DNA from 3 places in the Dyadobacter helix genome. Region 1 is predicted to be linked to each of the others. Evidence: riboswitches for the same ligand, from Rfam matches in the RefSeq annotation. Region 1 holds a riboswitch; each other region holds the start of a gene.
What was found. Region 1 has a riboswitch for thiamine pyrophosphate ahead of thiS (sulfur carrier protein ThiS). Riboswitches for the same ligand answer to the same signal wherever they lie in the genome.
Positions count from the first base shown of each region.

Region 1 (3,277 bases):
TTTTCAAACCCTTATTACTGCCGATGGGAGCCCCCAGGGGCATTACGGCAGCCGCACCGGCGCTTTCGAGGCGCTTGCACAAAACGGGGTCAGCGTGTATATAGGGCAAAATAACAAAGCCAAGTTTTGCGAGCTGTTCGGTTGCCAGCAGGGTTTCCATGGCATCGGGCATGAGGTATTTGGGGTCAGGGTGGATTTCCAGCTTCACCCAATGCGTTTCCATTGCTTCTCTTGCCAGCTGTGCTGCCAATATCGCCTCCCGGGCATTTCTTGCGCCCGAAGTATTCGGCAGCAGGTTGATGTGACCGTGCTTCAGGTACCTGAGGATCTCGTCATCCTGCCGGCCAGAAGCTACTCTGCGCAAGGCAACGGTCACCAGTTCCGACCCTGAGGACAACAGGGATTGCTCCATTAGGGCACCGGAGCTGAATTTCCCCGTTCCGGTAAAAAGCCTTGAATGGAAAGTCTTATCAGCGATTTTTAGCATAATGTTTTATAAAGTTGTGTAACAAATTGTTTGCGGTCAGGGGAATGAGTAATGGCAGCGGACATGGCCACGCCATGTACACCCGCGGACAGGAGGCCGGTAATATCTTCATCCGTAATACCGCCGATCGCGATCACTGGGATACTGATGTTCATTTGATGGATTGTTTCAAGAATCGCTCTGTAGCCGTCAGCACCCAGTACCGGACTTAGGTTTTGCTTGGTATTAGTAAAGCGGTAAGGGCCAAGTCCTACGTAGTCTGCGCCCTCCTGCACCCTTTGCAATACATCCTGCAGCGTATTGGCAGTACCACCGATGATCATGTTTCCGCCCATCTGCCTGGCCGTTTGGATGGGCAGATCTTCAAGCCCGAGATGTACGCCAAAAGCGCCTGTATCCCGGGCAACTTCCGGATAATCGTTGATGATCAGTTTGGCACCGTATGAATCGCAGAGGTTTTTAGCAAGTGATGCTTTTTCCAGGATCATTTCCGCAGGCTCGTTTTTAATGCGCAGTTGTATCCATCTGCAGCCCGCGTCAAGCGCGGAGGCTATGCTTTCCAGGTGTGTAAAAGCAGCCGTCTGATTCGATATAAAATGAAGTTTGCCGATCAAAGTTTATTGGTTTAGCACATTGTTAAGTTGAATAAAAGTCTGAGGAGCTTTTGCCGGATTTTTCCATAGGGTACCTGACACGGCTGCTCCGTCAAAATTCATCTCTTTGATGTTACGAATATTGGACTGATCAATTCCACCCAGTCCGATGACCGGTAACTTTTTCTCCGCTGCATCGAGCCGGAAGCCGGGAGGAAGGATACCCTGATACCCCGGTTTGGAAATACTGTTGTAAACCGGACCGAAAAATGTATAATCAAAAGAAGTTAATATGTTTGTATCCAGCAATTTGTGGATGGAAGTACTCAGGATAAAACCTTCTGATTTCATTTGCATCAGCGTGCTCTCATCCGTTGTCATCCGTAAATTTTCGGGAAAATGCAGCCGCCTGATCCCATATTCCAGGGCTACGGGAAAATGTTGATGAACGGCGATTTTGGATAAAAAGGCAGGGCAGATGCCACGCAGCAGACGGTCCAGATCCGATGCGGTCCCATCGGGTTTTCTGAGATGCAGGTATTCCATCCCGTTTTCAAAAAGCAGGTTAATGCACCCAGCCTCATTGGGCAGATACACAGGTGACGATATGACGATCAGCTTCATCCTAACCGCCTTGTGTGGCTCTGATGATAATTAATTGATCATCAGGCTGCAGTTGGTGCAAGGCCCACTGCGATTTGCTGACCACCTGGTTATTGATGGCTACCGCTATTCCCTGATGATTTGTTTCGAAAATTTCTGTCAGCAATTGCTGCACGGTAAAAGTGTCAGGAATTACGCTGGGTGTTTGGTTGATTTTTATCTCCATTCCGGTTATCGTTTGAGAAACTTGGGGAATGGACCTTGCAGAAAAAGATATAAGTAAACCCTTCAGGAGGCTCACTACTTTTCCCTTCGTCAGTATGAACTGCATCAGGTTCAAAGGGTATAATCTCAGACCACCATAGTGGACACCCCCAAAGTTTTAACAAAACTAAGTCAAAAATATGACGAATAAAACCTTCCGCCGGGAAGTACCTGCATGATGACGAAATATCGATATGGCGGTCTGATAAATATGCGATAAATTTGAAAGGTACAAGTATCAGGTCCGGACATTAAACAAAAGCATACGAGTTAACCGAAATGCCCGACCGTTGGGACTGTACACTCATATTTTAATCTAAACGATAACTCATTTAACCGAAATACTAAGTTTACCAGAATGGATCTTAGAATAAGAAACGCCACAAAGAAGGATTTACCCGCGATTTTAGAAATTGTTAATCAAACGATCCTCACGTCCACCGCAATTTATGATTATGAGATCAGGACGCTTGAGGAGCAAACGGAGTGGTTTGAGCGTGTGACGGACAACGGTATGCCCATCATTGTTGCCGATCAGGATGGGGAGGTGCTGGGATATGGTTCATACAATACCTTTCGCCCCAAAATAGGGTACCAGTTCACGGTGGAGCACTCTATTTATCTTGACGAGAAGTCCAGGGGTATGGGTGTAGGAGGCAAGCTATTGGGCAGTCTCATTCAGCGGGCACGGGAGCAGGGCCTTCATACGATGATAGGAGGGATAGATGCGGCCAACAGGGGAAGTATTGAATTTCACAAAAAATATGGTTTTGTAGAAAAGGGTTATCTGAAAGAAGTGGCCTACAAGTTTGATCAGTGGCTGGACCTGGTCTTCATGCAGCTGATTCTTGAATAGGGGGCCGACTGGCACAAAAAAATGGCTGCCCGCATCCGTGGCAGCCATTTTGCTATGTTATACTGTTGTTTTTTAATTTTAATGTGCTCGTCCGGTTTCTACGTAGGTATCTTCATCACCGGTTGGTTTCCCCTGCCACCAGGATGCCAGTATTGAGCCTGTAATGTTCATCAACGGCCCGAACACGGCTGGGGCAAGACCTACCGTAGCCATTTTTCCCATTTCTTTCGCGATACCGGATGCAAGTCCGCCATTTTGCATACCCACCTCAATAGCGATGGTACGGCAGTCGCGCTCGCTCATTTTGAATAGCCGTCCCGACCAGTAACCCAGTGTATAGCCCGAGAGATTGTGAATCAGTACGAGGAGCAACAAAGTGGGGCCGATGGTCAGCAGGCTGTCGCGGCCGGCAGCGGTGATGATCACGATAATGAAGGCAATTCCGCCCATGGATACGAGCGGCATGGCGTTGTC
Region 1 is NZ_CAJRAF010000001.1:1,608,374-1,611,650, forward strand. Features, by position in the region: gene KOE27_RS06580 (thiazole synthase) at 1-487, opposite strand, end outside; gene KOE27_RS06585 (thiamine phosphate synthase) at 481-1,101, opposite strand; gene KOE27_RS06590 (thiamine phosphate synthase) at 1,105-1,704, opposite strand; gene thiS (sulfur carrier protein ThiS) at 1,706-1,909, opposite strand; TPP riboswitch at 1,974-2,069, opposite strand; gene KOE27_RS06600 (GNAT family N-acetyltransferase) at 2,306-2,803, shown strand; gene KOE27_RS06605 (bile acid:sodium symporter family protein) at 2,882-3,277, opposite strand, start outside.

Region 2 (3,277 bases), 1.6 Mb from region 1:
AAAGAGAAACTCTTATCGAAATGTAACGCCACCAGATCGTTATCCTGACCAGCAATCCGGTGGTTGACATGGCGGTACTGCAGGTCTGCAAAAGCATTTAATTTTTCCGTAAACTGGTAGTATATCTTTCCGTAAAAATTAATGTCTTTTTTCGTACCCAGATTATAGTAATACTGATGCTCACTACCAATATTTCCTGCATTCCGCGCCCAGATGACCTGCCCGTAATGTTCACCATCGTACTGGTTCCACCCTCCACCAAAGCTTGCGGTCAGCTTTTTATAAGAGTTGTAGTCCAGTGAAAACGTGGTCCCGTAAAAGTAGTTGTCCAGCCACCTTCTGCGGATAAAATCCGTTCTGGAAAGGGTATCCCCGCCAATGACTACATCAGGCAGGTTGTAATTGCTGTATTTATCCTGGCTCCTGTATTGTTCGTAATACCCAAGTCCACGCACCAGGAAAGCGTTCAGATTGAAAGTAAGATTGTTACCTAAAGCATGGGAAGATACCACCTGGTAATGATCCTGGCGGTAGTTATCCACCTCATTTTTGTAGGTATAATAATTATAGGTACGGTTATTAGCATTCAGCAGGTTTTCTGCATCCTTTTCACCCACACCGTTTCGGTCGATATAGGCGAGGATACCAGCCCGGTCGCCCCGTAATTTGGCCTCTGGTGTTCCGTTCCAGGACTGGTATGTTCTTTCCTTTCCGCTGAAAACGTTGACTCTTACAAAACTTTTCTTGCCAAAATACCCCCCCGATAAATAATAGGAATGCAGTTCAGACGTCGCCCTGTCCACGAATCCATCAGATGAAATCCGTGACAGCCGGGCATCGAAGGTGAATTGATCCTTGATCAGCCCGGTGCCTAGTTTAAGGGTATTTTTGAAGGTATTAAAAGAACCATACGCGTTATTCAGTTCGGCGTATGCCTCCTGGCGGAATGTATTTGTGTTCACATTCACGCTTGCGCCAAAAGCTCCGGCTCCGTTGGTAGACGTTCCTACGCCCCGTTGTATCTGGATACTGCTGACGGAAGAGGCAAAATCGGGCATGTTAACCCAGTACACACCCTGGCTTTCTGCGTCGTTATAAGGAATGCCGTTAACCGTAACGTTGATCCTGGTGGCGTCCGAACCCCTTATCCTGATGCCGGTGTATCCCACACCGCCGCCAGCATCACTGGTACTGACCAGCGACGGCGTAAAGTTGAGCAAAACCGGCAAATCCTGCCCAAGGTTCTGTTTATCAATGGCATCGGCAGTTACATTGGTGAAAGCCATGGCACTTTTACTATTCACCCGCGTTGCGCTGATGATCACCTCATCCGCCTGATAAGTACTTTTGGCTAAGCGGATATCCAGCTGGGTTTTTCCGGTCATGTCCAGTTTCACGGTCTGATACCCCACATAGGATACCTCCAGGATATGGATGTCGTCCGGTATGTTTCGGAGATTAAACGTACCGTTTTCGCCGGTGTTGGTACCGCGGATCTCCCCGGCTTTTACCGACGCCCCGGGAAGTGGTTTCCCGTCCGTGGCATCGGTCACGCGGCCCGTGATGGTATGCTGAGCCGAAGCAGAAATACATATAAGCGCACTAAAAAGTAGCACATTCAGATAGGTCGTAACTTTTCGCATGGCGATAAAAAGTTGTTACGAACAGGCAAGGGGCCACCTATCCTTAGGTTTACAAAAATTAATTTTGAAAATCGCCTGAATCTTAACGAACCATCAGCCGGTCAAACGCGTCTATCACGGCGTCCGAAAAACGTTTAAGATTAGCTTCTCTCCCTTCGCCGGCATTATCCGGATCAGGTGATATGGGTATGATCTCAGCCCGTTCGGTAGGGCACCCCTTTGAGATTACGTTACAAAGGTAGTGCAAGGAAGCTTATTCGACAATAAAAATATGGATTTTAGTAATCCCTGTCCTTTTTTGTATTTTTACACAACACAATTTTTTTAGCAAAAAACAAAGAAAATGCCTGACTATACAGACACCGCCAGCACGGGAACTACCGTGATAGACGCCTCTCAAAATGCAATGGACCTGGAATACCGTTACGGAGCACATAACTATAAACCGATGCCCGTTGTGCTTTCCAGAGGCCTGGGTGTGCATGTCTGGGATGTGGAAGGCAGGCAGTATCTTGATTTCCTTTCAGCATACAGCGCTGTAAGTCAAGGGCATTGTCATCCACGTATCGTAAACGCTATGATAGAGCAAGCCCAAAAACTGACCCTGACCTCCCGGGCGTTTTACAATGACAGGCTTGGCGAGTGTGAAAAGTTTCTGGCCGAGTATTTCGGTTATGACAAGGTACTGATGATGAATTCAGGAGTGGAAGGCGGTGAAACCGCTCTGAAGCTAACCCGTAAATGGGCTTATAAGGTGAAAGGCATAACACCCGGAAAAGCCAAAACCGTGTATGCTTCCGGGAACTTCTGGGGACGTACCCTGGCGGCCATCTCCTCTTCAACCGACCCTTCCAGTACCAACGATTACGGTCCGTTTTTACCCGGATATGAAATTATTCCTTACGACGACCTGAATGTGCTGGAGGATCTTTTCAAAAAGGATCGCGATATCGCCGGGTTTATGGTTGAACCCATTCAGGGAGAAGCGGGCGTGGTGGTACCGGCAGAAGGGTACCTCAGCGGCGTGAGGGAGTTATGTACCAGGCACAATGTCCTTTTCATCGCAGACGAGGTGCAGACAGGGATTGGGCGGACAGGAAAAAAGCTGGCCTGCGACTGGGAAAATGTGAAGCCAGACATATTGGTACTCGGAAAGGCACTCTCGGGAGGTATCATGCCTGTATCTGCGGCTCTGGCCAACGATGAAGTAATGCTCACCATCGCACCGGGGGAACATGGCTCCACCTATGGGGGAAATCCGCTGGCATGTGCTGTTACCATGGCAGCTATTCAGGTGGTGGAAGATGAAAAAATGGCTGAGAACGCCGAAAAAATGGGGCAATTGTTCAGAGAAAGAATTCTTTCGTTACAAAAGCAATGTTCTCTGGTCGAGCTCGTTAGAGGAAAGGGATTGCTGAATGCGATCGTGATCAATGATGATGAGGACAGTCCTACGGCTATGAACCTTTGCTACGGCATGATGCACAAAGGATTGCTCTGTAAGCCGACGCATGGTAACAAAATACGTTTCGCTCCGCCGCTGGTGATCAGTGCAGAACAAATAAATCAGGCTTGTGATATCATTGAAGAGGTTTTCCTGGGGTATAACTGATACGCTATATGAATTTTAAAAC
Region 2 is NZ_CAJRAF010000001.1:35,834-39,110, reverse strand. Features, by position in the region: gene KOE27_RS00135 (TonB-dependent receptor) at 1-1,643, opposite strand, end outside; TPP riboswitch at 1,777-1,872, opposite strand; gene rocD (ornithine--oxo-acid transaminase) at 1,987-3,255, shown strand; gene KOE27_RS00125 (S41 family peptidase) at 3,264-3,277, shown strand, end outside.
Region 2: another riboswitch for thiamine pyrophosphate. It lies ahead of KOE27_RS00135 (TonB-dependent receptor); the one in region 1 lies ahead of thiS (sulfur carrier protein ThiS).

Region 3 (3,277 bases), on a different contig from region 1:
CAGATTCCAGGAAATAGGTTAGTTTGCGATTGACTTTTGTAACATACTGATACAGCAAGGAGCCCTGGATGGAAATGATAACGATGCCCAGCATGTAAATCAATCCCTTATTAGTCTGCTGGTGCGACAGCCATAACAATGCCAGGATGCTCAGGATGATGATGATGATCCGTGTTGCAACAACAATACTGAAATGCCTTAAGCCAATCATATAGGGCAGGGGCTGAAAGGTTTATGAATCAATTATTGAATAATACCTGCGGAAACTCACTCATTTCTGTAAAAATGTAATCTTTCAGAGAACGTATCTTGTAATGGGCGAGGTCAAATTTGGGATCATCATAAACTTCCGCTGCGGGTACTGAAATAGCGACCATTCCGGCTGCGTGCGCAGATCGCAAACCGGCATGTGAATCTTCAAAAGCAATACATTCGCCTGGGGCTACGCCCAATTTCGCGACTGTGGAGAGGTACACGGCAGGGTGCGGTTTGGTGAATTTTTCCAGCGTTCCCGAATGCCAGGAGTCAAAATACTCGGTTATTTGCAACCGTTCCAGTACCCCTTCAATGAGCTCCATGTGCGAAGCGGAGGCTACGGCCAGTTTCAGGTTTTGTTGTTTCAGTGTTTTTACGAGTTCAACGGCGCCAGGCATGGCTACCGCCCTGTCCAGGATATGCTGATGTGCGTATTCCAGAATATCATGTTCCAGCTCTTCAAAGCTGGGGGTGTTCCAGGGTTGTATTTTATAACAGAATTCCAGGAAAAGCTGGCAGGAAAGTCCGGTGGTCTGGTGTTTTAATTCATTGGTGAGCTCAAAATTTACTTTTTGCATTACCTCACGTGCGGCTTCGGTCCAGATCGGTTCCGAGTCGATCAGCAAGCCATCCATGTCAAATATTGCTGCTTTAATCATGTAACAGGAATTTCGGTTTTAAAATATAATATTTTGATACGGGAAATCATGGTTTATAACGAACGGAACCGTTTCACTTCATGTCGGTTATCGTACAGGAATGGTTGCAGCCGTTTTTGATAAAATGATGTACAGGCCCGGTTCCTTTTTTCTTATTTCCAAAACTACTACTTTCGCAATTAAGAATGGCTTTAGGGGTGTCCAAAAAACGGACTGAGATTCATACCCTTTGAACCTGACACAGTTGATGCTGTCGTAGGAAAAAGCGTTGTACCGGTAATAACGTTGCCGGGTTTCCTTTTTGGTTTTGTCAGAATCGCCTTGGCGTTCCTCATCACCGTTTCCTTACTGTCCATTCCCATGTTTTTACTTAACCAGAACATTGAGAAATGGAATTTAATTTCGAAAGCAATCTTACCAGCCTCCGTTCATCGGCACCTTTGGTTCATAATATAACCAATTTCGTTGTCATGAATTTTACAGCCAACGCCCTGCTGGCGATCGGGGCTTCTCCGGTCATGGCACACGCCGTGCAGGAAGTGGAGGATATGGTATCCATAGCCGGTGCATTGGTGGTTAACATTGGAACCCTTTCTCCCGTATGGGTGGATGGGATGAAACTGGCCATGAAAAAAGCGGCGGAATTGGGTAAGCCCATTGTCATAGATCCGGTGGGAGCGGGAGCAACGCCGTATCGGGATCAGGTTCTGCAGCAGCTTCTCGAGGTAGCTTCGCCTGCCATTATTCGTGGCAATGCCTCTGAAATCATGTCCATGGCCGGTTCTCACATTCGGACGAAAGGAGTTGACAGTACCGCACTTTCAACCGACGGACTTTCTGCTGCGCGTGCATTAAGCCATCAGTATGACTGTGTAGTAAGTGTTAGCGGAGCTACGGACGTCATTGTTCGTGGGAATGAAACAGCTTACGTAAAGAATGGTATCCCGCTGATGACCCGTATCACAGGCATGGGATGCAGCGCATCAGCCATTGCAGGCGCATTTGCAGCCATTCAGCCCGATTTTTTCGATGCAGCTGTGTGCGCCGCTGCTACCATGGGCGTAAGCGGTGAACTTGCAGGACAAAGAGCGGACCTTCCCGGATCTTTTCAGATTGCCTTCCTGGACGCCCTTGAAGCTCTTAAGCCGGCTCAGTTGGCAGAACTTTCCCGGCTTACTATATAAGCTATGGATATATTAAAAGCCATCCGGTTGTACCTTGTTACGGACGAGGCGGCGTGTCGGGGAAGAGATTTTTATCAGGTGGTGGAAGACGCAGCCCGCGGCGGCGTTACGATGGTACAGTTACGGGAAAAAACGTTAGGGACACGTGCTTTTATCGACCGTGGGAAACGTCTGAAAGATATCCTGGCGCCTTACCAGATTCCGCTGATCATTAACGACAGGGTGGATGTGGCCCTGGCAGTTGATGCAGACGGTGTGCACGTCGGGCAAAGTGATATGCCTTACGAGGTACTCGTTCAAATGCTTCCTCCTGGAAAAATAATCGGGCTATCTGCTGAGAAAATGCAGGACGTAACCGAGGCCGAAAATTGGCACATCAGTTACCTGGCGGTGAGCCCTTTGTATGCTACACCTTCCAAAACGGACACTGAAACACCCTGGGGGTTAAACGGCCTTCAATGGGCCAAACGGAACAGCCGACATCCGCTGGTGGTGATCGGGGGGCTGAACATTCACAATACGAACGAAGCGATTTTAAACGGTGCGGACGGGATTGCCGTAATTTCGGCAATATGCAGTGCGGAGTCGCCTTTTTCTGCTGCTCAGGCACTTGGTAAAGCTATTCATTCCAGATCATAAAAATGCCATGAAAAGATACCCGACCGTATTAACAATTGCCGGATCCGACAGCGGAGGCGGAGCCGGAATTCAGGCCGACCTGAAAACCATTACAGCGCTGGGGGCCTACGGTGCGTCTGCGATAACGGCCCTCACAGCGCAAAATACACAGGGAGTGAAAGATATACTCCCCATCCCGCCGGAATTTCTGGCACTACAGCTCGAGGCCGTTTTTGAAGATATTACCGTTGACGCCGTCAAAATAGGAATGGTGAATACCATTAAAGTTGCCGAAATCATTGCTGAGACGCTAGACAAGTATCAGCCGCCTTTCGTCGTATTTGACCCCGTGATGGTATCAACCAGCGGAGCAAAGCTGATACGGGACGAAACGATTGAAACGCTGTGGAAAGTACTGTTCCCACGGGTGCATCTGATTACACCCAACCTGGATGAAGCGCAGATACTGGTAAAACGGATGATCTCTTCTACTCAGGGAATGAAGCTGGCAGCCGAAGAAATGGTGGCACGCGGGTGCCAGGCCGTTTTGCTGAAGGGCGG
Region 3 is NZ_CAJRAF010000002.1:1,791,005-1,794,281, reverse strand. Features, by position in the region: gene KOE27_RS15260 (sensor histidine kinase) at 1-211, opposite strand, end outside; gene hxpB (hexitol phosphatase HxpB) at 240-914, opposite strand; TPP riboswitch at 1,098-1,193, shown strand; gene thiM (hydroxyethylthiazole kinase) at 1,304-2,098, shown strand; gene thiE (thiamine phosphate synthase) at 2,102-2,737, shown strand; gene thiD (bifunctional hydroxymethylpyrimidine kinase/phosphomethylpyrimidine kinase) at 2,745-3,277, shown strand, end outside.
Region 3: another riboswitch for thiamine pyrophosphate. It lies ahead of thiM (hydroxyethylthiazole kinase); the one in region 1 lies ahead of thiS (sulfur carrier protein ThiS).